2 regions of the Mesorhizobium abyssinicae genome follow, and region 1 is predicted to be linked to the other one. Evidence: riboswitches for the same ligand, from Rfam matches in the RefSeq annotation. Region 1 holds a riboswitch; the other holds the start of a gene.
What was found. A riboswitch is a leader RNA that binds a small molecule or an ion and turns the genes downstream of it on or off. The one in region 1 is predicted to bind S-adenosylmethionine.
Positions count from the first base shown of each region.

Region 2: it holds a riboswitch for S-adenosylmethionine, as region 1 does, so the genes downstream of both, metX (homoserine O-acetyltransferase MetX) here and PU724_RS08250 (O-succinylhomoserine sulfhydrylase) in region 1, are expected to answer to the same signal.

Region 1 covers NZ_JARAKC010000003.1:29,436-44,332, forward strand. Annotated here, with positions in the region: gene PU724_RS08240 (ABC transporter substrate-binding protein) at 74-847, opposite strand; gene PU724_RS08245 (2'-deoxycytidine 5'-triphosphate deaminase) at 939-2,033, opposite strand; SAM riboswitch at 2,112-2,189, shown strand; gene PU724_RS08250 (O-succinylhomoserine sulfhydrylase) at 2,249-3,436, shown strand; gene PU724_RS08255 (ceramide glucosyltransferase) at 3,458-4,612, opposite strand; gene apaG (Co2+/Mg2+ efflux protein ApaG) at 4,838-5,230, shown strand; gene PU724_RS08265 (alpha/beta fold hydrolase) at 5,282-6,085, shown strand; gene PU724_RS08270 (Hsp33 family molecular chaperone) at 6,162-7,196, opposite strand; gene argF (ornithine carbamoyltransferase) at 7,275-8,186, opposite strand; gene PU724_RS08280 (aspartate aminotransferase family protein) at 8,204-9,403, opposite strand; gene PU724_RS08285 (GcrA family cell cycle regulator) at 9,760-10,278, shown strand; gene PU724_RS08290 (magnesium and cobalt transport protein CorA) at 10,385-11,395, opposite strand; gene phoU (phosphate signaling complex protein PhoU) at 11,487-12,212, opposite strand; gene PU724_RS08300 (ATP-binding protein) at 12,326-13,591, opposite strand; gene ppk2 (polyphosphate kinase 2) at 13,753-14,670, shown strand; gene PU724_RS08310 (enoyl-CoA hydratase-related protein) at 14,818-14,897, opposite strand, start outside.
Region 2 covers NZ_JARAKC010000006.1:138,010-152,906, reverse strand. Annotated here, with positions in the region: gene PU724_RS15580 (ABC transporter ATP-binding protein/permease) at 1-1,483, shown strand, start outside; gene PU724_RS15575 (DUF1194 domain-containing protein) at 1,551-2,351, shown strand; gene PU724_RS15570 (glycosyltransferase family 2 protein) at 2,480-3,415, opposite strand; gene PU724_RS15565 (glycosyltransferase family 2 protein) at 3,595-4,587, opposite strand; gene PU724_RS15560 (Stf0 family sulfotransferase) at 4,710-5,537, opposite strand; gene metW (methionine biosynthesis protein MetW) at 5,483-6,097, opposite strand; gene metX (homoserine O-acetyltransferase MetX) at 6,156-7,325, opposite strand; SAM riboswitch at 7,443-7,520, opposite strand; gene hisC (histidinol-phosphate transaminase) at 7,659-8,768, shown strand; gene PU724_RS15540 (prephenate/arogenate dehydrogenase family protein) at 8,774-9,712, shown strand; gene PU724_RS15535 (sugar kinase) at 9,713-10,642, opposite strand; gene PU724_RS15530 (DUF2125 domain-containing protein) at 10,711-11,709, opposite strand; gene PU724_RS15525 (gamma-glutamylcyclotransferase) at 11,827-12,363, shown strand; gene PU724_RS15520 (aldo/keto reductase) at 12,485-13,432, shown strand; gene PU724_RS15515 (LysE family translocator) at 13,654-14,271, shown strand; gene PU724_RS15510 (lysophospholipid acyltransferase family protein) at 14,294-14,897, opposite strand, start outside.

The DNA of each region.
Region 1 (14,897 bases):
GCGATCCTTCGCGCCCCCCTCTGCCCTGCCGGGCATCTCCCCCACAAGGGGGGAGATTGGCAGCTTCAGCCGCTCAATAGATATCGAAGTCGAAATACTTGGCCTGGATCTTCTTGTAGGTGCCGTCGGCGACGATGGCATCTATCGCCGCGTTGAGCTTGTCGCGCAGCGCGGTGTCCTCGAGGCGCACGGCGATGCCGGCTTCCGTCTCGGTGCCCTTGACGTCGCCGACCAGCTTGCAGCAGCCGTCGCTCGACTTCTTCAGCCAGTCCACCAGCACGAACTTGTCGGAGATGACGGCGTCGAGCCGGCCGTTCTGGAGATCGGTGATCGCCTCTTCCTGGGTCGGATAGAGCTTGGCTTCGGCGCCGGCCTTGCCGTAGACGTCCTGGGCGAAGTCGGCCTGGGTGGTCGATGCCTGGGCGCCCACCGTCTTGCCGGCGAGCGCCGCCGGGTCGGTCGAGGTCAGTTCGCTGTCCTTCGGCGCGACCAGCGCAAGCGGCGTCGTATAGTATTTGTGGGTGAAGGCGACCTGCTTCTTGCGTTCCTCGGTGATGCTCATCGAGGCGATGATGGCGTCGAATTTCTTGGCCTGGAGGGCCGGAATGATGCCATCCCAGTCCTGGGTGACGATCTCGCATTCGACCTTCATCTGCGCGCACAGCGCATTGGCGATGTCGATGTCGAAGCCCTCGACCTTGCCGTCCGGCGTGATGGTGTTGAACGGCGGATAGGCGCCCTCGGTGCCGATCTTGATCTTTTCGGCGGCCTGCGCCGACAAGGCGCCGGCGCCGAGCGTCAGCATGGCGGCGGCGGCTGCCGATAGGATCCATCTGGATATCTGCATTTTCGTCTCCCTCTGTCAGGTTCTGGACCGGTGGCGCCAGCCAAGCATGGCGCGCGGGACCGGGCAAGCGGAGTCTGACGCGGGCGACGGGTCAGCGCGCGGCGCGGAAATGCTTGGAGAGCTTCAAGCCCTGCGCCTGGTAGTTGGAGCCAAGATCGGTGCCGTAAAGCGCCTGCGGTCGCTTCAGCATGTGCTCGTAGACCAGCCGCCCGACGATCTGGCCGTGATCGAGGATGAACGGGACCTCGTGGCTGCGCACTTCGAGCACGGCCCGGCTGCCGGTGCCGCCGGCCGCCGAATGGCCGAAGCCCGGATCGAAGAAGCCGGCATAGTGGACGCGGAATTCGCCGACCAGCGGATCGAAGGGCGTCATCTCGGCGGCGTAGAGCGGCGGCACGTGCACCGCCTCGCGGCTGACCAGGATGTAGAATTCGTCGGGATCGAGCACCAGCTCGCCGGCGCCGCTCTTGTAGAGCGGCTCCCAGAAGTCGACGACGTCCTGCGCGGCGCGCTTGTCGACATCGACGAGGCCGGTGTGATGCTTGCCGCGATAGCCGACCAGCCCGTCCTTGTCGCCATCGAGATCGATCGACAGCGCGATGCCGCCGCCGGAAATGTTGGGCGGCTCGGTGGCAACCAGCATCTCGGCATGGTGGAGATCGCGCAACTCGCTTTCCGACAGCAGCGCATTGCCGGTGCGGAAGCGAACCTGCGACAGGCGCGAGCCGGCGCGCACGACGATCGGGAAGGTGCGCGGGCTGACTTCGAGATAGAGCGGGCCATGATAGCCGGCGGCGATCTTGTCGAACTCGTGGCCGCGATCGGTCATCACCCGGGTGAAGATGTCCAGCCGCCCGGTCGAGCTCTTCGGATTGGCCGAAGCGGACACGTTCGAGGGCAATGCCAAGCCTTCCAGCAGCGGCACGATGTAGACGCAGCCCGTCTCCAGCACAGCACCGTCGACGAGATTGATCTCGTGCAGCTTCAGCCGGTCGAGCTTGTCGGCCACCAGATGATCGGGGCCGGGCAGGAAGGAGGCGCGCACGCGGAACGCCTTGTCGCCCAGCCTGAGGTCGAGGCTGGCCGGCTGGATCTGGTCGGCATCGAGCACGCGCGGCGACTTCAGCGCGCCGGACTGGAACAGCGCGGAAATGTCCTGATCGGGAAGAATGCCTGTCTGCCGCAAGGCTCCGCTCCAAGGCCGCTGGTACAAACCTCTTAATGAAGCCGGCAATTGACGCAAGCGCGGCGCGGGTCTAAAGGGTCGTTATCCCGTGGTGATTTGGCCGGTCGGCTTGCAGCCACGTTAAACAAGTCGCTAAAGGACCGTCGGGCCGCAAGGCCGTATGGACCGGTTGCGACTTTTCGCGGCCGGTTTTTTTTGTATCTGGAAGTAGAGCGATGACCAAGAAGCGTGACTGGAAGCCTCAGACGGCACTCGTGCATGGCGGAACGCTGCGTTCCGGCTTCGGCGAGACATCAGAAGCGATGTATCTCACCCAGGGCTATGTCTACGAGACGGCGCAGGCCGCCGAAGCCCGCTTCAAGGGCGAGGAGCCGGGCTTCATCTACTCGCGCTACGCCAATCCCACGGTCGACATGTTCGAAAAGCGCATGTGCGCCCTGGAAGGCGCCGAGGACGCTCGCGCCACGGCTTCCGGCATGGCGGCGGTGAGCGCCGCGCTGCTGTGCAGCGCCAGGGCGGGCGACCATATCGTGGCGGCGCGCGCGCTGTTCGGCTCCTGTCGCTGGGTGGTCGAAACGCTGGCGCCGAAATACGGCATCGAGGCGACGCTGGTCGACGGCACCGATATCGCCAACTGGGAAAAGGCGGTGCGGCCGAACACCAAGCTGTTCTTCCTGGAAAGCCCGACCAACCCGACGCTGGAAGTGGTCGACATCGCCGCCGTCGCCGCGCTCGCCAATTCGATCGGCGCCAGAGTGATCGTCGACAACGTCTTCGCCACGCCGCTGCAGCAGAAGCCGTTGCAGCTCGGCGCCCATATCGTCGTCTATTCGGCGACCAAGCACATAGACGGACAGGGGCGCTGCCTCGGCGGTATCATCCTGTCGGACAAGAAGTGGATCGACGAGAACCTGCACGACTATTTCCGCCACACCGGGCCGAGCCTGTCGCCGTTCAATGCCTGGACGCTGCTCAAGGGCCTGGAGACGCTGCCGTTGCGCGTGCGCCAGCAGACGGAGAGCGCCGGCAAGATCGCCGACTTCCTCGCCGAACGGCCGGAGATCGCCCGCGTCATCTATCCGGGCCGCGCCGACCATCCGCAGGCCGAGATCGTCAGGAAGCAGATGTTGGGCGGCTCGACGCTGATCTGCCTCGACGTCAAGGGCGGCAAGCAGGCGGCCTTCGCCTTCCAGAACGCCCTCGACATCGTGCTGATCTCCAACAATCTCGGCGACGCCAAGAGCCTGATCACCCATCCGGCGACGACCACGCACAAGAACCTCAGCGACGAAGCGCGCGCCGAGCTCGGCATCGGCCCGGGCACGCTCAGGCTCTCGGTCGGCCTGGAGGACACGGACGACCTGCTCGCCGATGTCGAGCAGGCGCTGAAGGCGGCGAAATAGGGGACCCGGGCGGAGGCCCGGTCAGGCGCTCGAGGGCGTCTCTTCCAGTTCGGCCACCTTGGTGCCGATGGTCATGGCGTTGCCGCGCCAGTCGACGGCGCCGCCCAGCCAGCCGCGCGCCCATATCGCCGGCAGCATCGCGTCGCGCACGATCATCGCCGCGACCGTGCGCGGCGACAGGTGCCAGCCGTTGGCCCATGCGAGGGCGCATTCCGGCAGGTACGCGAGTGCCAGCACGCAAAGCGTTGTGGCCGGCAGGCTGATGCCCACGTGGGCCGCCGCTACCAGTGCCAGGACAAGCGGCACCGCCGCACCGGTCAGGATCTCGGGCGCGAAGAACAGCGGGAAGGTGACGCGGCGCAGCCGCGCCCAGCGCGCCTGGCGCGACCAGATCTCGCCAAGCCTGCGCTCGCCGAGCGGCTGCTCGAAGGGCGAGGCGACGAGATGGACGCGAAGGCCGAGCCCGTTGACCAGCTTGGTCGCCGCGGCGTCCTCGGCGATCTCGGCGGCAAGCGCGCGGATGCCGCCATTGGCGTCGAGCATGGGCTTGTTCCACAGCATGCTCTTGCCCTGGGCGAAGCCGAGGCCAAGCGCCTCGCCGGCATATTGCCAGCGCGCCTGCAGCGTGTTGAGGAAGGCGCATTCGACCTCGGCCCAGAAGCCAGCCGGCCGTGAGCCGACCGGGGTCGAGCAGACGAGGCCGGTATCGGACCTCCACGCGGCCATCAGCTTATGGATATAGTCGCGCGGCATCAGCACGTTCGAATCGGCGAGGATCACCCAGTGGTGGCGCGCCGCCTCCCAGCCCTTGACGCAATTGTTCAGCTTCGGATTGGCGCTGACGCGGTCGTCGCCGACCAGCAGCCGGGCCGGCACCTTGGGAAACCGGGCAATTGCCCTGTTTATCAGCTTGATCACCGGATCGTCGGCATGGGCGACGCAGAAGATCAGCTCGTAGCGCGGCCAGTCGACCGTGAAGGCGCGCTGCAGCGTCTCCGCGGTAAACGGCTCGATGCCGCGCGAGGGAATGACGATCGACACCGGCGGCGTCCTGCCCACGGGCGCGGCCATGCCGCGCGGCGGCTTCAGCCGGCGCGCAGCAAGCAGGATGCTGGCGAGATTTGAGAGAAGCAGGGCTATGGAAAGCAGGGCGGCGGCCATGGCGATCAGTTCCATCGAGATCTGGTCACTCCGGAAAAGCCGGCCAGGAGATGGCCATCTTGAACAGGTCGACAGAGCGCTTGAGTCGCCCAGCACGGTCCGTGCACACCATCATTGTCGTGTGTCACTTAAATGACATTGTTTGCCGGCACGTGCGCATAAGGCGGAAGGGACAGGCGTCACGCATCGTTGACCCGACAGCGGAGTGCGCCGAAAGTTCCCGAACTGTTGGGGTAGCTCATGTATCGCGCCGTCACGCGCAACATCGAAGTGCAGGTCAGGCCGTTCTATCTGGAGGATCGCTCCGATCCTTCGGAGAACCGCTATGTCTGGGGCTACCAGGTGACAATCGACAACCGCTCGGACGAATTCGTGCAGCTGCTCTCGCGCTACTGGCACATCACCGACGGCAGCGGCCGGGTGGAGGAGGTGCGCGGCGCCGGCGTCGTCGGCGACCAGCCCGAACTCAATCCCGGCGACAGCTACCAGTACACCTCGGGCTGCCCGCTCTCGACGCCGTCGGGCATCATGGTCGGCCACTATACGATGCGAAACAAGCGCGGCGAGACGTTCAACGTCGCCATCCCCGCCTTCTCGCTCGACCTGCCGGGCACGCGGCGGACGGTGAACTAGTGGCCGCGTACGCTTGGCCGCCACCCCAACCGCACGCCAGGCAGCGGCTTGATGCACAGAATTGAAACAGGGTTGTTTCTGGGTCGGCTGCCGTTCGCAAGAGTTGGACAAGGACCGGAAAGCCTTCTCATCATCAACGGCGGTCAGGGGTTCATGATGAAACCCTGGCCATCCAGACTGGAAAAGGATGCCGGACGGCTCATCCGTATCCTTCCACCCAACACGAGCTTCGTGCTGATTGGCTACGATCCCGCACCAAAAGCCGATCCATCGCTCGAGGGCATGGCCAGAGACATCGCGGAGATCATCAGCGCCGACTTCAAGGAGCCAGCGAGCCTAATGGGCATTTCCTATGGCGGCGTTGTCGCCACGCAGGTGGCCGCGCGGTACCCGGACCTTGTAGGCAAGCTGATCCTGCTGGCGAGCGCGCATGGCTTTTCGGCCGATGGAAAGAGGCGGCTCAGGAAACAGATGCAATTCGCACAGGCCGGACAATTTCGCGCTTTGCTGAAGGAATTCGCAACGGTGTTCCGGCGGCCCTGGCTGAACCTTCTTTTGCGTCTTCGACTGAGGTTCGAAGCACGCAGCCTGGTTGCGCGGATGGGGGCGCCGAGTACGATCGTCCGCTATCTCCAAGCAATGCTCGACGACGATGTGACGGAAGAAGACCTCCGAAACATCTCGGCGAGGACTTTGATCCTCGGCGGTGAAAGGGACCAGTTCTTCGGCGGGATGATGGAAGCTACCGCGAGCGCGATCAGCGGCGCGAAGCTCATGGTGCTCGGGGACGAAACCCACATGGCTCCCGTCGAACGAGCCTCGGATGTCCGCAGGCACCTCCAGGAATTCATTTGACGCGGAGATCGGTGCGGCGCCTAGAGCGCGTCGAGCTGAAATAGATCAGGCGACGCGCTTAGTCTGGAAAGTGACCCTATTGAGCCGCGGCGAACTCTGCCGGGTCGAAGTCGTACTGCGTCGAGCAGAACTCGCAGGCGACATGGATGCCGCCCTCCTCGGTGCTGTCCTTGATCTCCTGGGCGGAGAAGCCGGCGAGGATGCCGCGGATCTTCTCGCGCGAGCACGAGCACTGGTCGGCAACCGGCACGCCGCCGAAGACGCGCACGCCGTGTTCGTGGAACAGCCGGTAGAGAAGGCGTTCGGTACCGACAGTCGGATCGATCAGCTCGGTCGGCTCGATGGTGCCGAGCAGCGCGAGCAACTCCTGCCAGGAATTGTCGGCCGGCTCATGGACCGCTTCGCGCGGATCGCCGTCGCCGCCGGAAATGTCCGGCACGCGCATGCGTTCCGGCGCCTTCGGCAGGAACTGCGCCAGAAGGCCGCCGGCGCGCCATTGCTCGCGGGCGCCACCGGGACCCGGCGTCACCAGCTTGGCCACCGACAGCCTGATGTCGGTCGGGATCTGCTCCGACTGGCGGAAATAGGTGCGCGCGGCCTCCTCAAGTGAGGAGCCGTCGAGCTGGACGATGCCCTGATAGCGCTGCGTGTGAACGCCCTGATCGATGGTCAGCGCCAGCACGCCGTTGCCGAGCAGCGTCTGCTGCGAGACCTCGCCGGCGGCGGCCAGCGCCTGCAACCGGTCGGCATCGAAGCGCGCATAGCCGCGCAGCGCATGCGGGGTGGAGAAATCCGCCACCAGCATGTCGACCGGCCCGTCGGTGCGGGTCTGCAGGATGAACTTGCCCTCGAACTTGAGCGAGGTGCCGAGCAAAACCGTCAGCACGCAGGCTTCCGCCAGCAGGCGCGCGACCGGCTCGGGATAGTCGTGGCGGGCAAGAATGGCGTCGAGCATCGGCCCGAGCTGCACGGTGCGGCCGCGCACGTCGAGCGGCGCGACCTCGAAGGGCACGACGTGATCGTCGCCGGCGTAGCCGAATTCGCCGAGTTGCGGGTGATGTTCAGTCACTTGACGGGTTTCCAACATGACAAAGCTCCGGGGCGCGGCCATGCCACCCTTTGGGGTGCATGCGTCCAAACGCGCTCGATTTGCGTGATGCGCCGCAGATAGGCATCACACCTCCGGAGATCAAGCTCCCAGACACCAGGCCAAAACCGCCTTCTGGGCGTGCAGGCGGTTCTCGGCCTCGTCGAACACCACCGAATGCGGTCCGTCGATGACCTCGTCGGTCACCTCCTCGCCGCGATGCGCCGGCAGGCAGTGCATGAACAGCGCGTCCGGCTTTGCCTTCGCCATCAGCGCCGCATTGACCTGATAGGGCAGGAAGACGTTGTGGCCGCGCGCGCGATGTTCCTGGCCCATCGACACCCAGCAGTCGGTGACGACGCAATCGGCCTGATGGACGGCCTCCTCGGCCGAGCGGGTGAAGTTGAGCTTGCCGCCATTGGCCTTCGACCAGCCGATGTGCTTCTCGTCCGGCTCGCTGCCTTCCGGCACCGCGACGTTGAGGTTGAAGCGGAAACGCGCCGAGGCCTCGAGCAGCGAATGCAGCACATTGTTGCCGTCGCCTGTCCAGGCGAAGGTCTTGCCGGCCACCGGACCGCGATGCTCCTCGAAGGTCATGATGTCGGCCATCAGCTGGCACGGATGGGTGTCGTCGGTCAGCCCATTGATGACCGGAACGGTGGCGTTCTCGGTCAGCTCCAGCAGCCGCTCATGCGAGGTGGTGCGGATCATGATGGCGTCGACATAGCGCGACAGCACCTTGGCGGTGTCGGCGATGGTCTCGGAGCGGCCGAGCTGCATCTCGGTGCCGGTCAGCATGATGGTCTCGCCGCCGAGCTGGCGCATGCCGACGTCGAAGGACACGCGCGTGCGGGTCGAGGGCTTGTCGAAGATCATCGCCAGCACCTTGCCCTCGAGCGGCTTGGTGCGCTCGCCGGCCTTGAGCCTGGCCTTTTGCACCACAGCGTCGTCCAGCATGACGCGCAGATCGCCTTCGGAAACGGCGGACAGGTCGGTAAAATGGCGAACGGACATCGGCAATGGTTCCGGAACTACTTCGCGGCGGCCGAGGCGATGGCATCCGCCAGGCCCTGGGCGCCGGCGCGGATGCGGTCGAGCGCTTCGCCGATCTCGGCATCGGTGACGGTGAGGGGCGGCAGCAGGCGAATGACGTTGTCGCCGGCCGGAACCGCGAGCAGATGCTGGTCTCGCAGCGCCATGTTGACCTTGGTGTTGGGCATCACGCATTTGAGGCCGAGCATCAGGCCGGTTCCCCTGATGCCTTCGAGGACCTCGGGGAACTCGTCGGCGACGCCGGCCAATCCCTGCTTCAGGAGCAGTGCCTTGCGCTGGACATCCTCGAGGAAGCCTTCCTCCAGCACCACGTCGAGCACCGCGTTGCCGACCGCCATCGCCAGCGGATTGCCGCCGAAGGTGGTGCCGTGCACGCCGGCGGTCATGCCGACCGCAGCCTCGTCGGTGGCGAGGCACGCGCCCAACGGGAAGCCGGCGCCGATGCCCTTGGCGATCGCCATCAGGTCCGGGGTGACGCCGGACCATTCATGCGCAAACAACTTGCCGGTGCGGCCGATGCCGCACTGGACCTCATCGAAGATCAGAAGCAGGCCATGCTGGTCGCAAAGCTGCCGCAGCCGCTTCAGCGACTGCGTCGGCACCGGGCGGATACCGCCCTCGCCCTGCACCGGCTCGATCAGGATGGCGGCCGTCTCCGGCGTGATCGCCTTCTCGGCCGCGTCGATGTCGTCGAAGCCGACCTGGTCGAAGCCTTCGACCTTGGGGCCGAAGCCTTCCAGATATTTATACTGGCCGCCGGCGGCGATCGTCGCCAGCGTGCGGCCGTGGAAGGCGCCTTCGAAGGTGACGATGCGGAAACGCTCGGGATGGCCCTTGACGAAATGGTAGCGCCGCGCCGTCTTGATGGCACATTCCAGCGCCTCGGCGCCCGAATTGGTGAAGAACACCTTGTCGGCAAAGGTCGCCTCGACAAGCCGCTCGCCGAGCCGGCGCTGCTCCGGAATCTCGTAGAGGTTGGAGACATGCCAGAGCTTCGCCGCCTGCTCGGTCAGCGCGGCAACCAGATGCGGATGGCTGTGGCCAAGTGAATTGACGGCGATGCCGCCGGCAAAATCGAGATATCGCTCACCCTTGTCGGTGACCAGCCAGGTCCCCTCCCCGCGGTCGAAGGCCAGGGGTGCGCGAGCAAAGGTCTCGTAAAGCGCCGAACCGCTCATTATATGCGTCTCCGGAACCGGAAAATCAAAAAAGCCGCCAAAGCGGCGGCCTTTGCGGCTTATCGTGTTTTTCGGCCATGAAGTCAACGAAAACGTCGCGCATAGGCGCGCGGCACGCCCCCGACGGCATGCCGGTTCATAAGCAGCCGGCAAGTTGGGGAAAACCGGAAAAACCGATTCGTGTTGCCCTGGGGACTCTTGTCACCGAGTCAGCGCATGAGGTATTTGTAGTCGAGAAATAACTAGATTTCGTGCGGCGGACCTAATCACCCGATATATGTGGTGTTGTCTGCCCGGCGGGAGCCGGGACGGGAATGGATTCCGATCGCCGCACGCCTCAGCAGGAGCGCGGTCTCATGAACTGGACTGACGAGCGGGTAGAACTTCTCAGGAAACTGTGGTCGGAAGGGCTGAGCGCCAGCCAGATTGCCGCACAGCTTGGGGGCGTCAGCCGCAATGCGGTCATCGGCAAGGTGCATCGCCTGAAGCTGTCGGGCCGCGGCCGCGCGACGGCAAGCCCGGCGCGCCAGAAGAAGACCGTGCAGGGATCGTCCATCCAGAAATCGGTATCGCGGGCGGCGACCGCCACGCGCCACGTCACCACCTCGATCGGCGCGACCGCGCTGCAGGCGCAGTTCGACGCCGAGCCTGTGGCGCGGCACTATATCCGCCCGGTGGAAAACGTGGTCGTGCCGATCTCCCGGCACCTGCAGCTGGTCGAGCTGACCGAGCGCACCTGCAAATGGCCGAATGGCGACCCGCTGTCGGAAGACTTCAACTTCTGCGGCAACGACGCCGCCGAGACCGGCCCGTACTGCAAATACCACTCCCGCGTCGCGTTCCAGCCGGCGGCGGAGCGGCGCAGAAGCCGCTGAGCGAATAGCGAATAGCGAATAGGAACGGCTTGGCTTCCGTGACAGGGAGCAAGCCGTCTTTTTGTGTTCTCTATTCGCTACTTCCTATTCGCTGTTCGCTCTGCCTTCACAGCCATCCATTCTTCCTGAACCGCCAGTACAGGAACGAGCAGATCAGCGCGATCGCAACCAGCACGGTCGGGTAGCCATACTCCATATGCAGTTCCGGCATGTCGTTGAAATTCATGCCGTAGATTCCGGCGAAGGCCGTCGGCACCGCCAGGATGGCGGCCCAGGAGGCGAGTTTTTTCGAGATCGCCGTTTCCTGGCTCTGGCCGACCAGAAGACTGGCTTCGAACGCGAAGGCCAGCACCTCGCGCAGGCTGTCGATCTTTTCCTGGACCGTGCGAATGTGGTCGGTCACGTCGCGGAACAGCGGGTGCATCGAAGCATTGATCTGCGGCAGGTCGGCGCTGGTCAGCCGGCGGCAGACCTCGACCAGCGGCAGAGCCGCGTTGCGCAGCCGCAGGAGATCGCGGCGCAGCATATAGAGCCGCTCGATGTCGGAGCCGGTCATCGGCCTCAGCAGGACCTTGTCCTCGATCGCCTCGACCTCGTCCTCGATCTGCTCCAGCACCGGCATGTAGTTGTCGACGATGAAGTCGAGAATGGCATAGAGGACGAAATCCTCGCCTTTGGCGAGCGAATGCGGGCAGGTTTCCCAATGCTGACGGACCGCGGCATAGGATGTCGAGGGTCCATGCCTGACGCTGACGATGTAGCCGGCGCCGACGAACAGATGCGTCTCGCCGAAGGTGACGCGGCCGTCGATGAGCTGGGCGGTGCGCGCGACGATGAACAGGGCATCGCCATATTGCTCGATCTTCGGCCGCTGATGCGGATGCTCGGCATCCTCGATCGCGAGATCATGCAGATGGAACTGGGCCTGGACCCGCAGCAGAAGATTGCGATCCGGCTCCAGCAGTCCGATCCAGACGACATGGTCCGGCTTCTTGGCCCAGTCGCCGGCCTCCTCGATCGGTATGTCCGCGACGCGGCGGCCGGCCGTATAGACGCTTGAGGCGATAATGCCGGACGTCGGCGCAGGGGCCGGCGTGAGGTTCCGAACGTTTTCCATGGCAACCTCCTGAGGCACGGCCACTGATCAGGATTCAGGAACGTTCGCGGGAGCTTAGCCTAAATTAGCGCGGTGTTCGAGAGGCGGCCGTTCACTTCACCGGCAGCGTGCCGGGAAGCACGATCTTGTCCGTATTGTCGCCCTTCGGCCGCTCAGCCGGCATCTGGTCGCCGGTGACGATGTAGTAGATGGTCTCGGCGATGTTGGTGGCGTGGTCGCCGATGCGTTCGATGTTCTTGGCGCAGAACAAAAGATGCGTGCAGGGCGTGATGTTGCGCGGATCTTCCATCATGTAGGTCAAAAGCTCGCGAAACAGCGAGGTGTACATGGCGTCGATCTGGTCGTCGCGGTCACGCACGAAGCCGATCTTCTCCACCGAGCGCGAGGCATAGACGTCGAGCACTTGCTTGAGCTGCGTCAAGGCGAGGTCGGCGAGCGCCTCGAGGCCGCGGAACAGGCTGGTCGGCTGGCGCCCGTCGATGACGGCAGCCACGCGCTTGGCGACATTCTTGCCGAGGTCGCCGACGCGCTCGAGGTCGGCCGAGATGCGGATCGCGCCGACGATCTCGCGCAGGTCCGTTGCCATCGGCTGGCGCTTGGCGATGATGACGATCGCCTTGTCGTCGATCTCGCGCTGCCCCTCATCGAGGACCACATCGTCCCGGATGACCTTCTGGGCGAGGCCGGGATCGGCATTGACCAAGGCGGTGATCGCCTGCTCGACCATGCGCTCGGCATGTCCACCCATCGCAGCGATCCGCTTCGACAGGTATTTCAGCTCCTCGTCATAGGCGCTGACGATGTGCACGGACTGCATGGACGAAATGCCTTCCCCATGGTCTTGCGACCGAGTCGTTTCCTCGAATCCTGCGCTGATACGCTAGCCGGATGACAGAAAAAAGAAATGGCCGGTTAGTAGATAGTACGGCCTCAGGCGGACGGCAAATGGACCGAGAACGCCGCGCCCTTGCCGACTTCCGACTTGATCGACAGCCTGGCGCTGTGGCGCGTCAATATGTGCTTGACGATCGACAGGCCGAGACCGGTGCCCTTCTGGGTGCGGCTGCTCTCGACATCGACCCGGTAGAACCGCTCGGTGATGCGCGGGATGTGCTCTTCGGGAATGCCTGGACCGTAGTCCCTGATGGTGACGTCGATGCCCGGTTCGGGGTCGGTCCCGTCGCGCTCGATCGACACCGTGACGCGCCCGCCGGACTGGCCATACTTGCAGGCGTTCTCCAGGAGGTTCTCGAAGACCTGGAAAAGCTCGTCGCGGTCGCCCGGCACGTCGAGCGGGCCATCGACGAAATCGCGCTCGATGGCGACGCCGTTCTCACGCGCAAGCGGCGCCAGCGAGTCGATGACGCTGTCGATGGTCTGGCGCAGATCGACCTCGGTTCCCGGCTTCAGATAGGGCTTCATCTCCAGCCGCGACAGCGACAGGAGATCGTCGATCAGGCGGGCCATGCGGCCGGTCTGGTTCTGCATGATCTGCAGGAACTGGTCGCGCGCTGCGGGATCACCGCGGGCCGGCCCGCGCAGCGTCTCGATGAAGCCCGAGATCGAGGCAAGCGGCGTGCGCAGCTCATGGCTGGCGTTGGCGATGAAATCGGCGCGCATCCTGTCGATCCGGCGCGCCTCGCTCTGGTCCTTGAACACCAGCACATAGAGGTCGGTGGCATGACCGACAGAGGAGGCGCTGACGCGGTAGGCGCGCTCGACCGGCAGCTTTTCGGTGTAGTCGACAATTTCGGATGCGACCGTTCCCGACAGGACGCTGTCCAGCAAGGCCTGCATTTCCGGGGCGCGGAACTTCAGCGACAGCGACATGCCCGGCGCGAGGCCGCCGAAGGCGGCGAAAGCGGCGGCGTTGGCATGGACGATGGTGGCGGTGCGGTCGAAGATGATCAGGGGATCGGCGACGGCGGCGGCGAGATACTCGCCGGAAAGGCGCTGCAGCCCGCCCGCTTCCATGGCCGTGGCGTCCTCGATCGATTGACGGGCGCCGCCCGACGGCAGCAGCGCCGCCGCCAGCAGCAGGACAATCGCCGCCAGCACCACATAGGCCGAAGCGCCGGCAAGACCATGAACGGCGAGGACGGCGACGATGCCGGCGGCGAGCAGCCAGCGGTTCGCCCACAGCCGCGCGGCCGCCGGTTGCACCGTGCCTTTGTGCTCCGCGTTCAGCTCAGCCATTCGCGCGCTCGCGCCCCATGCCTTTACCCCCTGTCGCCGGTCGCGAAACTTCCGCTTGACCGGCCTGGAGTGCTACAGCGTCATTTGCGCATCCAAACGGGGGCGCGGCGCCGTTGAGGCTCCCAATAGCATGAGTCCGCAAGCTGGAAAGGTTCGTCTCGATGAAAAAAGCCAAGGAAAGCCCCGCCCCGGCGCCGGCACCGGCACCGACACAGGGCCCGCTGAAAATCAGGATTGGCGGCAAGGAGCGGGAGTTCGACATCGAGAACCCGGTGCTTCCCGACTGGATCGAGGACAACAAGCTGACCGCCGGCGGCTATCCTTACGACAAGAAGATGAAGAGCGAGGAGTATGACGCGACGCTCGAGCAATTGCAGATCGAGCTGGTCAAGGCGCAAGCCTGGCTGCAGGCGACCGGCAAGCGGGTGATGGCGCTGTTCGAGGGCCGCGACGCGGCCGGCAAGGGCGGCACTATCTTCGTGCTGCGCCAGTACATGAACCCGCGCACCGCGCGCAATGTGGCGCTGACCAAGCCGACGCCGACCGAGATCGGACAGTGGTATTACCAGCGCTATGTCGCCCACTTCCCGACTTCCGGCGAATTCGTCACCTTCGACCGCTCCTGGTACAATCGCGGCGGCGTCGAGCCGGTGATGGGCTTCTGCACGCCCGAGCAGCACGCGAAATTCCTCGACGAGACACCGCATTTCGAGCGGATGATCTGCAACGAAGGCATCCATTTCTTCAAATTCTGGCTGAACATCGGCCGGGAAACCCAGCTCGAACGCTTCCACGACCGCCGCTGGAGCCCGCTGAAGAACTGGAAGTTCTCGCCGATCGACGTCGCCGGCATCAACAAATGGGACGACTACACGAAGGCGCGCGACCTCATGGTCGAACGCACGCACAAGGAGTTCGCGCCCTGGATCGTCGTGCGGGCCAACGACAAGCGACGGGCGCGGCTGGCTGTGATCAGGCGCATCCTGTCGTCGCTGCCCTATGACGGGCGCGACCTCGAAATCGTCGGTAAGGAAGACAAGAAGATCATCGGCGAAGGGCCATCATTCCTGGAGAAGTAGGCCCCGTTTCGCCGACGATACGGTGGCTGGCGGCCTAGAGCCGGATGATTTCAGGTCGACTCGACCTGAAATCTGATTCCGGCTCTAATCAAAGAGATAGAGCATGATGTCGTCCGAAAACCGCTTCACACTTTTCGGCATCATGCTCTAGGCCGCCAGCCGGGCAATGCGCTGCAGCCGCTTCAGGGTCGTGTCGTCCTGCAGCGCCTGCTGGAACAGCGATATCT
Region 2 (14,897 bases), on a different contig from region 1:
GCTGCGCCAGGCGCTGACGCTCGACCTGATCGAGGAGTGGATGCGGCCGGCGCGCGCCTTCCGACTGGCGCATGCCGGCGCAATCGGCGTCAATCCGGACCAGCGCATGCAGCAGGATGCCGGGCATCTCTCCGACCTGTCGACCGATCTCGGCGTCGGGCTGCTGCAGTCCTTCATCCTGCTGGTGTCGTTCATCGGCGTGCTTTGGCAGCTCTCCTCCGGCTTCGTTTTCCATATCGGCGGCCATGCGCTGGAGATCCCCGGCTACATGGTGTGGGCGGCGATCCTCTATGCCGGCATCGCCTCATGGCTGAGCTGGCTGGTCGGGCGGCCGCTGATCCGCTTCAACAGCGACCGCTACACGCGCGAGGCCGAGCTCAGGTCGTCGATGGTCCGCGTCAACGAGAATGTCGACGCCATCGCGCTCGCGCATGGCGAGGCCGACGCCAGGCGGCAGCTCGAGCTCGACCTCGGCATGGTGCTCGGCGCCATGCGGCGCATCTACGGCGCCCAGATCAATCTCTCCTGGGTCACCGACACCTATGGCTGGATAACCGTGGTGGCGCCGATCCTGGTGGCGGCGCCGGTCTATTTCGCCGGCGACATCAGCTTCGGCGGGCTGATGATGGCGGTTGGGGCCTTCAACCAGGTCCATTCCTCGCTGCGCTGGTTCATCAACAACATAGGCGGCATCGCCGACTGGCGGGCGACGCTGATGCGCGTCGCCGATTTCCGCATCGCGCTTGCCGAGACCGACGTTTTCCACGACACCGAAAAGCGCATCACCTTTACCGAGAACGCCGGCGGCACGCTGACCTTCGAGAGGCTGGAGGTCGCTTCGCCGGACGGCTGCACAAGGCTTGCCGAGCCGGAGGTCGAGATACGCCCCGGCGAGCGCGTCATGATCACCGGCGACCCGCGCGCCGGCAAGACGCTGTTCTTCCGCGCCATTGCCGGGCTGTGGCCATGGGGCAGCGGCAGCATCGGCATGCCGGCCGGGGCGGCGCCGGTCTTCGTCCCGCGCATGCCCTATTTCCCGCTCGGCACACTGCGCGAGGTGCTGAACCATGCCGACGGCATCACGGTCGAGGACACCGAGATCGCGGCGGTGCTGACGGAGGTCGGCCTCGAACGGCTTGCCTCCTCGCTCGACCGTTCGGCGCGCTGGGAGCACGAGCTCGCCGACGACGAGCAGCGCCTGCTTGCTGTCGCCAGGCTGGCACTCAAGCGGCCAAAATGGGTGATCATCGACGAGGCGATGGACACGTTCGACGGCGCGACGCTGCGGCGCGTGCTGGCGATGCTGGAGAAGCGGCTGCCGGACGCCGCCATCCTCAACATCGGCCGTGGCCAGCACAACAACCAGTTCTTCCCGCGTTCGCTGACGATCGTGAAGGATGCTGGCCGATCGGCGCTCAAGCCGGCGCGGGTCAGGGCCGGAGCGATCGAGCCGCCGCCGCCGGCCCCGCGCAGGAAGAAGTAAAAGCCAAGCTTTATTTCGCCGCGATCACCGCAGAAGATCAGGCCCGTCAAACCGGACGCACGCGGCCATGCTCGACATGCTCAGCCTGCTTGCCTGTCTCGGCTGCGCCCAGGCCGCGCCTGTGCCGATGCCGGCCGCACCGGCCGCCGTGGACGTCGAACTGGTGCTGGCGGTCGACATCTCGACGTCGATGGACGAGCGCGAATTCGCGTTGCAGCGCGCCGGCTACGTCGAGGCGCTCCGGCATCCGGACTTCATCAGGGCGGTGCGCGCCGGGACCAACGGCCGCATCGCGATCGCCTATTTCGAGTGGGCGGGCACCATCCGCGACGACGCGGTGCTTGCCTGGCAGATCATCGACGGCAGCGACAGCGCCAATATGTTCGCCGACAGGATCGCAGCGCGGCCGTTCCGCAGCTTCCGCGGCACCTCGATCTCCGGCGCGCTCGCCTTTGGCACCGGGCTTTTCGAGCAAACCGCCTTCGCGGCCGAGCGGCGCGTCATCGACATCTCGGGCGACGGACCCAACAACACCGGTCCGCCCGTCACCTCCGAGCGCGACGCGGCACTGGCCAGGGGCATCGTCGTCAACGGCCTGCCGATCCTGATCAGCCCGTCGCCCACCTTCAGCCATCTCGACCGCTACTATGCCCAATGCGTCACCGGTGGGCCCGGCTCCTTCGTGCTGCCGATCTACGCGGCTTCCGAGTTCTCGACCGCCATCCGGCGCAAGCTGATCCTCGAGGTGAGCGGCATCGCCGACACGGCGGCGGTCCGGATCGATGCCGAGCCGCCCATCGACTGCCTGCAGGGCGAGCGCGACCGCCGTTTCTATTCCGATCCCTATTTCCCGGAACTCGATCGCTAGAGCGGTTCAGCGTTTCAAGGAATCGCCGAACCGCGCTAACTATTTGGTTCTACGCGATTGAGGACGGAAAACCGTTACACACTTTTCCTGGAATTGCTCTAAGCCGACAGGTTCGGGGCACGACAAGATCAGGCGGGCCGCGCGCCGTATTTCTGGCGGAACTCGTCATAAAGGTCACGCCGGCGGCGGCGGCCGTCGACATAGCCGCGCAACAGCTGCGGCAGCGAGTAGCCGAGCGACTTGGACGAGCGGTTGGCCAGATAACCGGCGAATGCCTGCGAAACCCTGCCCTTCATCGTATCGGCGATGATCTGGCGCGCGATCATATAGGGCGGGATTTCGGGATAGCGGTCAGCGATGTAGGGGTGCTTGTCGATGAGGTTCGCATAGGCCTCGACATAGCCGTCGCGGCGGCCGGAAATCGAATTCTCCGAATTGTATTTCTTCCAGTCGATTTCCTCGGTGAGCAGCGCGCCGCCGCGGCGGGCGAAGCGCAGCAGCAATTCGCGATCCTGCATGCGCGCGATGTCGCTGTCGTAGCCGCCGATCGCCAGCAGCGATTCATGCCGGGCGGTTATCGCCGAACCGGCGATGAAGATGGTCTGGGAGACCAGCGCCCGTTCCAGCATGTTCCGGGTCAGGAATGCCTCGCGGTTGACGCATTTGGTGGCCCGGTTGCCCTTCACCGAAACGAAGGAGCTGATGAGCACCTCGAGCGACGGGTTGTCGTCGAAGCGCGCCAGCGTCCGCTCCAGCCGGTCCGGCAGATAGACATCATCCGAATCAAGGAAGGTGACGATCGGCGCGCGCGCGCGCTCGATGCCGGCATTGCGGGCGGCGTTGGCACCACGCCATTTGGCTCCGACATAGATCAGCCGCGGGTCGCGGATTTCGGCAAGCGCCGCCGCGGTGGCGTCGGTGGAGCCATCGTCGACGACGATGTGCTCGAAGCGGGTAAGGGTCTGCGCCAGCACGCTTTCCACGGCGCGCACAACCTGGCTGCGCCGGTTGTGGGTCGGCGTGATCACTGTGATGAGCGGGGCCGGCTCGGGCGCTTTCGGCATGCGATCAGGCCCCGGATTCTGGGATATTCGGATGGATTTGTTGCCGTCTTCCATGCCCGCCCAAGCTTGCGTTCAGCGGGACGCTACAAAAAAGCAGTCTCTGTGTCACCTCGACCGCCCGCGCCCGTGCCTGCAATCGGCAGATTTCGAGACGCCGCGCCTCAATTGCAACACCGGCCTCAGCTGTGCCCGACATAGTCCGGCACCAGCTCGACCCTGTCGCCAACGATCCCCGCGGCAAAGCTGAACTGGCCCCAGAACATCAAGGCATAGAACGCCTGGCCGACGATCAGGGAGAACGGGATCTGCCAGGCCGGCATGCCTGCCTGGCGGGCATGGCTCACGATGCGCCGCGTCGTGCGCCACGACATGGTGAACCAGCGGCTGAACGACTTGACGATGCGCGCGCCGCGCGTGGGCGAGCGCTGCGCGACGAATTTCCTGTCGGCATCCCGGCCGGTCACCAGTGCCCGCCAGAAGAAGAACCGCCAGCCCCGCGGGGGATAGTGGTAGACGCGGGCGTTGACGTTGCTCGGCTGGTGGCCTTGGCGCCGCAGCTCGTGCATCAGCAAGGTGCAGGAGACCTTGAAGCCATTGTTTTCCGGAAACGGGTGGCTGGAAATCCACTCGCGCCGGAAGGCGATGTTGTTGGCGTTGAGCGCCCGTTTCGAGGCGAACCGCTTATCACCCTCGGCCATCGGGAAGAACCACATCATGGCAAAGGTTCTCGAAAAGAAGTCGTCGCACAAGAGATAGGTATAGCCGTTGACGCAGACGATCCCGGGATCCTGAAACGGGCCGAGCAGGGTTGCGAGCCAGTCCGCTTCCGGAACGGTGTCGGAGTCCAGGAAGACGACCAGTTCGCCCTCGGTTTCCTTGATCCCGTTGTTCTTGAGGTCGTAGTAGCGGCCGCCGGGACAAGCTGCGAAGCTTATCTCCGCCACCTCTTCCAACTGTGGCGCCTGGGTATGGAAGTTGCGCCGGAGCGTGTCCGCGTCCTCTTCCTCCCCGCCATGCGAGATGATGACTTTCGGTCTTGCAAAGCCGGTCGCGGAAACCGCGGCGATCTCGCGCGCCAGGGCGTTCAGCCCAACGCCGATCTCCGCCCAGTCGATCGACTTGGCGTTCTCCATTTCCACGACGATTGAATAGTCGGGGTATTCGTCAGCCATCGGGGGCGCTACCGGTTCATCGGAGCGTATGTCGCTATAACCCTGGTGGCCTGCTGTCAAACGACCGAGTCGCTACCCACATCTGCGAGTTCGCCGCCTCGATCAAGTGGGTTTTCGTGTTTCTAGTTCTTTAGGAAACCATGGAAGTGGCGCGGGCGATGCCAGAAGCTCGAAGCATCGGCGTACTCGGACAGAAAGCGCTCCCTCCATTCGTCATTGATTGTGTCGCGCTGGATTTCGAGACCTGACTCGATGTTGGTTCCCCAGACAGGGTCGACATCCACCAAACGTGCAATTTTCTTGAGGCTTGCTCGCGGATATTGCTGAATTTGCTCGTAAGTCAGCGAAAGGCAGGACAGTCCGTTTTTTGCAAACCAGCCATCCCAAGCCAGATTTTCCACCAGAATTCTTTCAAGCGAATCGACGATCGCGCCACCGTCGTAGCGCGGCGGCTTATGATTGACTTCCGTGGAGCGGAATCTGCGAGTTTGACGGGCGCGTGTCCATGAGATCGCCTGGCCAAGCCGATCACTGCGCGTCAAGCGGACGTACCGCAGATTCGGAAGGCTCGCAGGCAGGTTCAATTTTTTGGCAACTTGAGCGAATTGGCTCGCGAAAAGCTTGATCGCGTAGACTCCCGAGGAAGATCGCCCGTCGGTCACCGCACGCAGAAGCTGCGCGCGGGGGTCGCGAGGATAATCCGGCAGTTCCAGCAAACGGCGACCGCCAAACCACTCAAGAGGATGTCCCAGTTCAGCGGAGGCCATCAACCCCGCGAGATGATTGCTACCGCTGCGCGGTGAGGTGCAGACAAGAATTCCGGCCCTTATCCCCGACAGAATGTCCGGCGGGATTTCAACCGTGGCCGCACGCTGACGAAAGAGACGCATCGAAATCATCGCTTCAGCAGAAACACTGCCTGCTGGCCGAAGAAATTCCAGAACCACCACGGCATGGAGAGGCCTATCTTCTGGCCGTTGCCGTCGAGCGCGGTCGCCTTTTCCACCGTCGCGCCAAGCTCCTCGCACAGATTGACGAAGTCGCGGATGGTGCAGAAGTGGATGTTGGGCGTGTCGTACCAGGAATAGGGCAGATCCTTGGTCACCGGCATACGCCCCTTGACGAACAGCGACAGGCGCACCTGCCAGTGGCCGAAATTGGGGAACGAGACGATGGCGCGGTTGCCTATCCTCAGCAACTCGTCGAGCACCAGCTTCGGATTGCGGGTCGCCTGCAGCGTCTGCGACAGGACGACGAAATCGAAGCCCTTGTCGGGATAGAATTCGAGATCCTTGTCGGCATCGCCCTGGATGACCGAGAGGCCGCGCGCCACGCATTCGTTGACGCCGCGCTGCGACAGTTCCAGCCCGCGGCCGTCGACCTGCTTGGTTTCCTGCAGCAATTCGAGCAGCAGACCGTCGCCGGAGCCGACATCGAGCACCCGTGACTGCGGCGGGATGAGATCGGCGACGACTTCAAGGTCGACGCGCTGGGCGCGGTTGACGCTCATCGGCTGGTCTCCCGTTCGGCGCATGATCCTGATCCGGAAAGTCTGCAACCTTCCGGGGTCATGCGCTCAGCCCCCTGGCCCGCGCGGCCGAGCCGATGAAGCCGCTGATGGCGGCGAACAGTTCCGGCTCGTCGAGCAGGAAGGCGTCATGGCCGCGATCGGTGTCGATCTCGACGAAGGAGACGGAGGCGCCGGCGGCGTTCAGCGCATGCACGATCGAGCGGCTTTCCTCGGTCGGGAACAGCCAGTCCGAGGTGAAGGAGACCAGGCAGAATCGCGTTTTGGTGCCGGCGAAGGCATCGGCGAGGCGTCCACCGTGATCGGCGACGAGGTCGAAATAGTCCATCGCGCGGGTCAAATAGAGGTAGGTGTTGGCGTCGAAGCGGTCGACGAAGGTCATGCCCTGATGGCGCAGGTAGCTTTCGATCTGGAAGTCGGCGTCGAAGCCAAAGGTCAGCGCCTCGCGGTCCTGCAGGTTGCGGCCGAATTTGCGGTGCAGCGCCGCTTCCGACAGATAGGTGATGTGAGCCGCCATGCGCGCCACCGCCAGCCCCTTTTCCGGACGTTTGCCGTGCTCGAAGTATTTGCCGCCATGCCAGTCGGGGTCGGCCATGACAGCCTGCCGGCCAACCTCATGGAAGGCGATGTTCTGCGAGGAATGGCGCGCGCCGGTGGCGATCGGCAGCGCCGAGAAGACGCGCTCCGGATAGCTCGCGGCCCATTCCAGCACCTGCATGCCGCCCATCGAGCCGCCAAGCACGCAAAACAGCTTCTCGATGCCGAAGTGGTCGACCAGCATCAGCTGCGCCCGCACCATGTCGCGGATGGTGATCACCGGCAGGTCGAGGCCGTAAGGCTTGCCGGTGGCCGGATTGGTCGAGGCCGGGCCGGTCGAGCCCAGGCAGCCGCCCAGCACGTTGGAGCAGATGACGAAGAAGCGGTTGGTGTCGATGATCTTGCCCGGCCCGATCAGCACCTGCCACCAGCCAGGCTTGCCGGTGACCGGATTGGTGCTGGCGACATGCTGGTCGCCGGTCAGCGCGTGGCAGACCAGGATGGCGTTGGAGCGGGCGTCGTTGAGGGTGCCATAGGTCTGGTAGGCGATCTGGAACGGCGACAGCAGCGCACCGGCATCGAGCTTGAGCGGCTTGTCGGGGCCAAAGCGCAACACCGGGCTCGACGGCTGGTCGACCTCGTTATTGGTCTTTGCGGCGCGCAGAACGGCCATTGCATCCTCTTACATCACGCACCGTGGTTTCCGAAAACCGATTCCGATTTCCGGACCAGGCGAATGTCCGGCCGGCGGCGGACAACAAAAAACCGGCAATGCATTCGCAAAGCCGGTTACAGGATGCAAACGGCCCTTTAGCGAATTGTTTAACGTGGCTGCAAGCCGACCGGCCAAATCACCACGGAACTGTCGCTGCCCTTCTAGGGCCAGCGCGGCTCGGCGTCAACGGCCAGGCTTTTCGCGCCCTTGCCGCCTCTCGACATTCAGGGCCACGACTAGTATTTCCGCTGCGGCCTCCGGACGGAGGCTCTCTCGACGGACTTTTGCGACATGAACCAGACACCAGACAAGGCACGTCCGACGCCGCGCGCGGGCATCATGGACATCGAAGCCTATGTGCCCGGCAAGAGCACGGCGCCGGCCGGTGTCGCCAAGGTCCATAAATTGTCGTCGAACGAGAACCCGCTCGGGCCCTCGCCGAAGGCGATCGAGGCCGCGCGGGAGGTTGCCGGAAAGCTCGATGTCTATCCGGACGGCACGGCAAGGCGGCTGCGCGAGGCGATCGCCGAGGTGCACGGCCTCAACCCCGCGAACATCATCTGCTCCAACGGCTCCGACGAGATTCTCGGCCTGCTCGCGCAGACCTATCTGGCGCCCGGCGACGAGGCTGTTTTCACCGAACACGCCTTCATGGTCTACAAGATCTACATCCAGGCGGCCGGCGCGCTTCCGGTCGCGGTCAAGGAAACCGACGAGCGGGCCGACATCGACGCGATCCTGGCCGCGGTGACGGCGCGGACCCGCATCGTCTTCCTCGCCAATCCCAACAATCCGACCGGTACCTACGTGCCGTTCCAGGAAGTGCGCCGGCTGCATGCCGGCCTGCCGAAGAACGTGCTCTTGGTGCTGGATGGGGCCTACGCCGAATATGTGCGCCGCAACGACTACGAGGCCGGCATCGAACTGGCGGGAAGCGCGGAGAACGTGGTGATGACCCGCACCTTCTCCAAGCTCGGCCTTGGCGGCGCGCGCATCGGCTGGATGTATGGCCCCATGCATATCGTCGACGCGATCAACCGCGTGCGCGGCCCCTTCAACGTCAACGCGACGGCGATCGAGGCCGGCATAGCGGCGATTCGCGACCGCGCCCATGTCGAGCGCAGCGTGGCGCATAACGAGACCTGGCTCGCCTGGCTGAGCGACGAGCTGACCAAGCTCGGGCTGCGCGTGACGCCGAGCGTCGGCAATTTCGTGCTGATCCACTTCCCCGAGGACGGCAAGCATTCGGCGGCGGCGGCGGACGACTATCTCACGGCGCGCGGCTACATCTTGCGGCGGGTTTCCGGCTACGGTTTTCCCAACGCGCTGCGCATGAGCGTCGGCATCGAAGAAGCCAATCGCGGCGTGATTGCCGCCCTCACGACCTTCCTGAAAAGTTGAGCGCCATGACATCTGCGATGTTCGAAAAGATCGCGCTGGTCGGCATCGGCCTGATCGGCTCGTCGCTGGCCCGCGTCATCCGTCGCGAGGGACTGGCCCGGCATGTCGCGATCTCGACGCGCAGCCCCGCCACACTGGCACGGGCGGAGCAACTCGGCCTTGGCGATTCCTACACCACCGACGCGAAGGAAGCGGTTCGCGATGCGGACCTCGTCATCGTTTCGGTGCCGGTCGGCTCCTCCGGCGCGGTCGCCGAAGAAATCGCGCCGGCGCTGAAGAAGGGCGCCATTCTCACCGATGTCGGCTCGACCAAGGCGTCCGTCATCGCGCAGATGCAGCCGCATGTGCCGGAAGGCGTGCACTTCATTCCCGGCCATCCGCTGGCCGGCACGGAGAAGTCGGGGCCGGATGCCGGCTTCGCCGATCTCTTCGACAATCGCTGGTGCATCTTCACGCCGGTGCCAGGCACCGATCCCGCGGCCTTGGAGACGTTGTCAGAATTCTGGCGGCGCTGCGGTTCCAACATCGACACGATGGACCCGCAGCATCACGATATGACGCTTGCCATCGTCTCGCACCTGCCGCACATCATCGCCTACAACATCGTCGGCACCGCGGACGATCTGGAATCGGTGACCAAGACGGAAGTCATCAAATATTCGGCTTCCGGCTTCCGCGATTTCACCCGTCTTGCGGCTTCCGATCCGACCATGTGGCGGGATGTGTGCCTGCACAACAAGGACGCCATCCTGGAAATGCTGGCGCGCTTCTCGGAGGATCTCGCCTTCCTGCAGCGGGCGATCCGCTGGGGCGACGGCGAGAAACTGTTCGACCTCTTTACGCGCACGCGCGCGGTGCGCCGCTCGATTATCGACGCCGGGCAGGATATCGACGTGCCGGACTTCGGCCGCCAGGCTATCGAACATCCGGAAACGAAGGCTTAGTCAGCTCGACGGCGGCCAATGGGCGGCCATCATGGCCAGCGTCTCTGCCCGGTCCGGCGCGCCGAGCCGGCCGCCGAAGCGCTGGCATTTGAGCGCCGCGGCGGCGCTGGCAAAGCGCAAGGCCTGCTCGGGCGGCATGGCTTCCGCGAGGCCGACGGCAAAGGCGCCGTGGAACACGTCGCCAGCGGCCAGCGTATCCACCGCCTTGATCCTCGGCGCCGCGACATGGCGGACCGAGCCGATGGAACGGTCGTGCCACCAGCTTCCCGCCGCGCCGCCGGTGACGGCGACAAACGCATCGGTGCGGCTGGCGAGATCGCCGCAGGCGGTTTCCGGATCGAGCGCATGGCCGCAGACGATGCGCGCCGCGGGTTCGGAAGCGACGATGTGCGTGGCCAGCGGCAACAACTGCTCCAGCACCTCCAGCGGTGCGGTATCGGCATCGAGGATCGCAGGCCGGCCATTGGCGCGCGCCGCATTCAGGGCGAGCGCCGCGGCGCCCGGCCAGCGGACGTCGACCAGCACGGCGTCGAAGGCGGAGAGATCGGTGCACGGCAATTCAGCGGGGTCGGCCTGCGCCTTGCGGTCGTAGAACGGGACGATGATGCGCTCACCATGCGCGTCGACGAGGATCGCGGCCAGCGCCGAGCGTGCGCCGGCCACACGGCGGACCAGGCTGCAATCGACGCCCTCGGCCTCGATCTCGGCAACCAGCTGGTCGCCGACGGCATCATCGCCCGCACTTGCCCAAAGCGAGACTTCGGCGCCGAGACGGCGGGCGGCGCAAGCGGCGCTGGTTGCCATGCCAGAGGCAATCTGGACGCCATCGGAGGCGATGAACTTGCCCTGATGCGCGGGCAGCGTGTCGAGGCGAAGGATCGTATCGAGGGTGAACGCGCCGACGCTCAGGAGCTTGACCGGCTTCTCCATCAGATCGCTATCCCTTGTCTGAGCCTGGTCTTGTCCAAAAACCGGTTCCCACTTATTGGGGCCATGCTCTAATTGACCGCTTTGATCTTGCCGAGCGGGATGAAGCCGAGCGAAGCCTTGCCCTTGACGATCCTGAGCGGCATGGACGGCTCGTTGCCGAGCATCGCCAGGCCGGCAAAACCTTGCTCGATCTCGCTCTTGCGCTCGGGAATGGCGCCGCCGAGGATCGCCGCCACCGCCTTGGGATCCCTGAGCTTGATCGTCAGCTCGGCGTCGATGAGCCCTTCGGCATCGACCGACAGCGGCCCGGACACGGTTATGCGCGCTTCGCCCGACGACAGGTCGAGCTTGGCGATGTCGACCGACTGGCCGCGCAGGCTCTTCGACTGCGTCCTGATCAGCGCGACGCCGTTCTTCAGCGTCGCCTCGCCGCTGCCGTCGAGCGGCGGCAGCACGCGCCCGCCGATCGCGTCGGCGTCGATCTCGAGATCGTTGAAACTGCCGACATAGCCGATGTCCAGGCCGTTCGGCTGCAATTGCCCGGCGGCCTTTCCGGCATAGAACAGCTCGACGGGATCGCTGTTGTCGGCCGGATCGGTCTGGCCGGACAGGCCCTCGGCCTTCAGCGCGACGCGCCGCGGCAGCGGCCAGGAGAGCTTCGCGTCCGCCCGCAGCTTGTCCCAGTCGATCCACAGCGGCGTCATGCCGGGCATTGAGGTCCTGAGCGGACCGCGCAGATCGGCGACTGGCGACAGCGGCTGCGTAATTTCGGCCACCGCATTGAAACTGCCGGTCGAGGCGGCGACGTTCCTGGCATCGTCCTCATAGGCGAGCGTGTCGCAGGAGATGGCGAAGCTGAGCGGATAGCCGCTGACAGTCAGGTTGGCGCAACCGGCCTCGATGCCGTTGACGTTGAGCGAGGCAACCGCCTTGTCGGCCTCGGTCCTGACGCGATCGGCCAGATAGAACCAGCCAGCGCTGTAGAGGGCGAACAGCACGGCAATGAAGGCAGCGAGCCAGAACAGCCGGCGGCGAAAGTTCGGCGGGCGCTCGTCAGTTGACGTCATGCTGCAGCTCTCATTACCCCTGATATTGCGGGCGGGCGGTTGTTACGCAACAAGCAGGAAGACGTAAAACACCGATTCCGGCCTGGAGTCGGGACTCGCGCGATCAGGCTTGGCGATATGGGCGATTTTTGGGTTTTTGGCTATGGGTCGCTGATCTGGCGCCCGGGTTTCGCGCATGTCGAGACGCGCCGCGCGCGCCTTTACGGCTACCGCCGGGCGCTCTGCGTCTATTCCTTCGTGCATCGCGGCACGCGCCGGCGGCCGGGCCTGGTGCTCGGCCTCGACCGCGGCGGCTCCTGCGTCGGGCTGGCATTCCGGGTGCCGGGCGACCTGCGCGGCGAGGTTCTCGCCTATCTGCGCGAGCGCGAGCTGGTGACCAGCGTCTATCTCGAACGCACGCTGGACATCCGGCTCGACGGGACAGGGAAGGAAGCGAACGGCAGGATCGAGGCGGTTGCCTACATCGTCGACCGCGCGCATGAGCAGTATGCCGGCGCGCTCGACGCGGCGCATGCGGCAAGCATTGTTCGCGGCGCCGTCGGTCAATCCGGGCGCAATGAGGACTATGTGCTGAGCACGCTGGAGCACCTCAAGGCGCTCAGCATCCGCGACCACTGGCTGGAGGACGTGGCGCGGCGGGTCGCGCCTTTGTGAAGCGCTGGCCTGCCGGAAAAGAATGGCCAGGCCTTTGACCTCGGCAATCCAGGACCTAGGTTAGCTGCTGCCCCGCAGCCGGGCTTGCCCAGCATTATCCCAAGCATCACGGAGATCAGTCTTGCAAAAACGCCGTCTCGGTCGCACCGACCTTTCCATCGCGCCGCTGGTCCTGGGCGGCAATGTCTTTGGCTGGACTGCCGACGAGAAGACCTCCTTCGACCTGCTCGACCGTTTTGCCGATGCCGGCCTCAACGCCGTCGACACGGCGGACGTCTATTCGCGCTGGGCTCCCGGCAACAAGGGCGGCGAATCCGAAACCATCATCGGCAAATGGATGAAAAGCCGCGGCAACCGCGACAAGATCGTCGTCATCACCAAGGTCGGCTCGGACATGGGCCAGGGCAGGCGGGACCTGTCCGCCGCCTATATCGAAAAGGCGGTCGACGCCTCGCTGAAGCGGCTGCAGACCGACGCGATCGACCTCTATCTGTCGCACTGGCCGGACCCTGCGACACCTTACGAGGAGACGCTCGGCGCCTATCAGGGCCTGCTTGCCAAGGGCAAGGTCCGCCATGTCGGCTGCTCCAATCTCGATGCCGGCCAGTTGCGCGCGGCGCTCGATGTGGCGAGCCTGCGCGGCCTGCCGCGTTATGACGTGCTGCAGCCCGAATACAATTTGTACGACCGTTCGTCGCTCGACGGACCGCTGCTTGATCTCTGCGTGGCCGAGGACATCGGCGTCATCACCTATTTCAGCCTGGCCAAGGGATTCCTGAGCGGCAAATACCGCGGCAAGGCGGACCTCGGCCAAAGCGAACGGGGCGAGGATGTCGCCAGCTATCTCAACGATCGCGGCATGCGCATCCTCGCCGCGCTAGACGCGGTGTCGGCCAGGCATTCGGCCAAGCAGGCCGAGGTGGCGCTGGCCTGGGTGATGGCGCGGCCGGGCGTCACCGCGCCGATCGCCAGTGCCACGACGACAGCGCAGGTGGACAGCCTGGTGCGCGCCGCGTCGCTGAAGCTCGGCGCCGACGACATCGCGGCGCTGGACCGGGCGAGCGCCTAGAGCCGTTTCACGGAAACGGCGAACCGCTCTATCTCTTTGTCTTGACGCAATTCCGGACGGAAAACCGTTTCACACTTTTCCTGGAATTGCTCCAGCCCGGCGCTGCCGGCGTGCCGCAAGCGGGGCGGCCCTTGCCGGACGGTCCGACACGATCGTTCAAGACGGCGACGGCCCCTGCGCCATAACGTTTTGCGCATCGCGACACGATGCGGAAAACGCGTATGGCCGGATCTTTGTCCCTCTCGCAGCCATGGCAGCAGGTGCTGGTGCTGGTGCTTGCTGCCGCCGTCGTGATGGGCAGTCCGGGGCCGGCGACGATCAGCGTCACCGCAATAGGCGCCGCTTTCGGCCTGCGCGGCTCGCTGCGCTACACGTCGGGCATCATCCTTGGCACCACGCTCGTGTTGCTGGTGGTGGCTTCCGGCGTGACGGCGATCTTTGCCTCGCTGCCGGGCATGGCGCCGGTGCTGGCGATCGCCTCCGCGATCTACATCCTCTACCTGGCCTACAGAATAGCGACGGCGCCACCGCTGGCGGCGCGCGAGAACGGGCTGGCGCCTCCCACCTTCTCGGGCGGCTTCCTGCTCGCTGTCGCCAATCCGAAAGCCTATGTGGCGATCGCCGCCGTCTTCGCCGGCGCTTCGTCGGGCGTCGCCGGTCTCGGGATATCGACCAGGCTCACGGTGCTCACGCTGATGATCGTCGGCATCCACGTGCTGTGGCTGCTTGCCGGGGCGGCCTTCGCCCGGTTCCTGCTGCGGCCGCTGGCCTCGCGGATCATCAACCTGGCTTTCGCGGCGACGCTGGTGCTGACGACGGCATTGGCGGCGTGGCCTTAGGCCGGCGAAACGGAGCTGCGGCTCAGGCCTTGGCCTTTCCGGCCGCCGCGAGCTCCGCCAGCCGCTTCGCAGCCGTCGGCGGCATCGGCGGCGGATTCGGCGCGCGCGAGGCCTCCACGAGGAGCTGGTCGCAGGCAGCCTCGGTCTCGCCGATCAGCCGCTTCATGAACTCGTCCTTGGCCAGTCCCGGCGGAATCGGCGGCAGGAAGCGGGCCTTGATGGTGCCGGGATAGCGCAGGAATTTGCGGCGCGGCCAGTAGAGGCCGGCGACATGGGCGACCGGCACCACCGGGACGCCTAGCTGCGAATAGATCTCGACGATGCCGTATTTGTAGGCCGGCTCGTCGCCCGGAGCGCGGCGCGTGCCTTCGGGGTAGATGATGAGCTGGCGCGGATTGCGGTCCATTTCCGCTCTGGTGGCGGCGACGACCGCCTTCAGCGCCTTGGAGCGACTGCCGCGGTCGACCGGGATCATCCGCATCTTCATGATGTACCAGCCGAAGAAGGGGATCCAGGTCAGCTCCCGTTTCAGGATGTAGAGCGCGTCATCGAGATAGGGAAAAAAGGCGATCGCATCCCAGAAGGACTGATGCTTCGGCGCCAGGATGAAGGACCCTTCGGGCAAG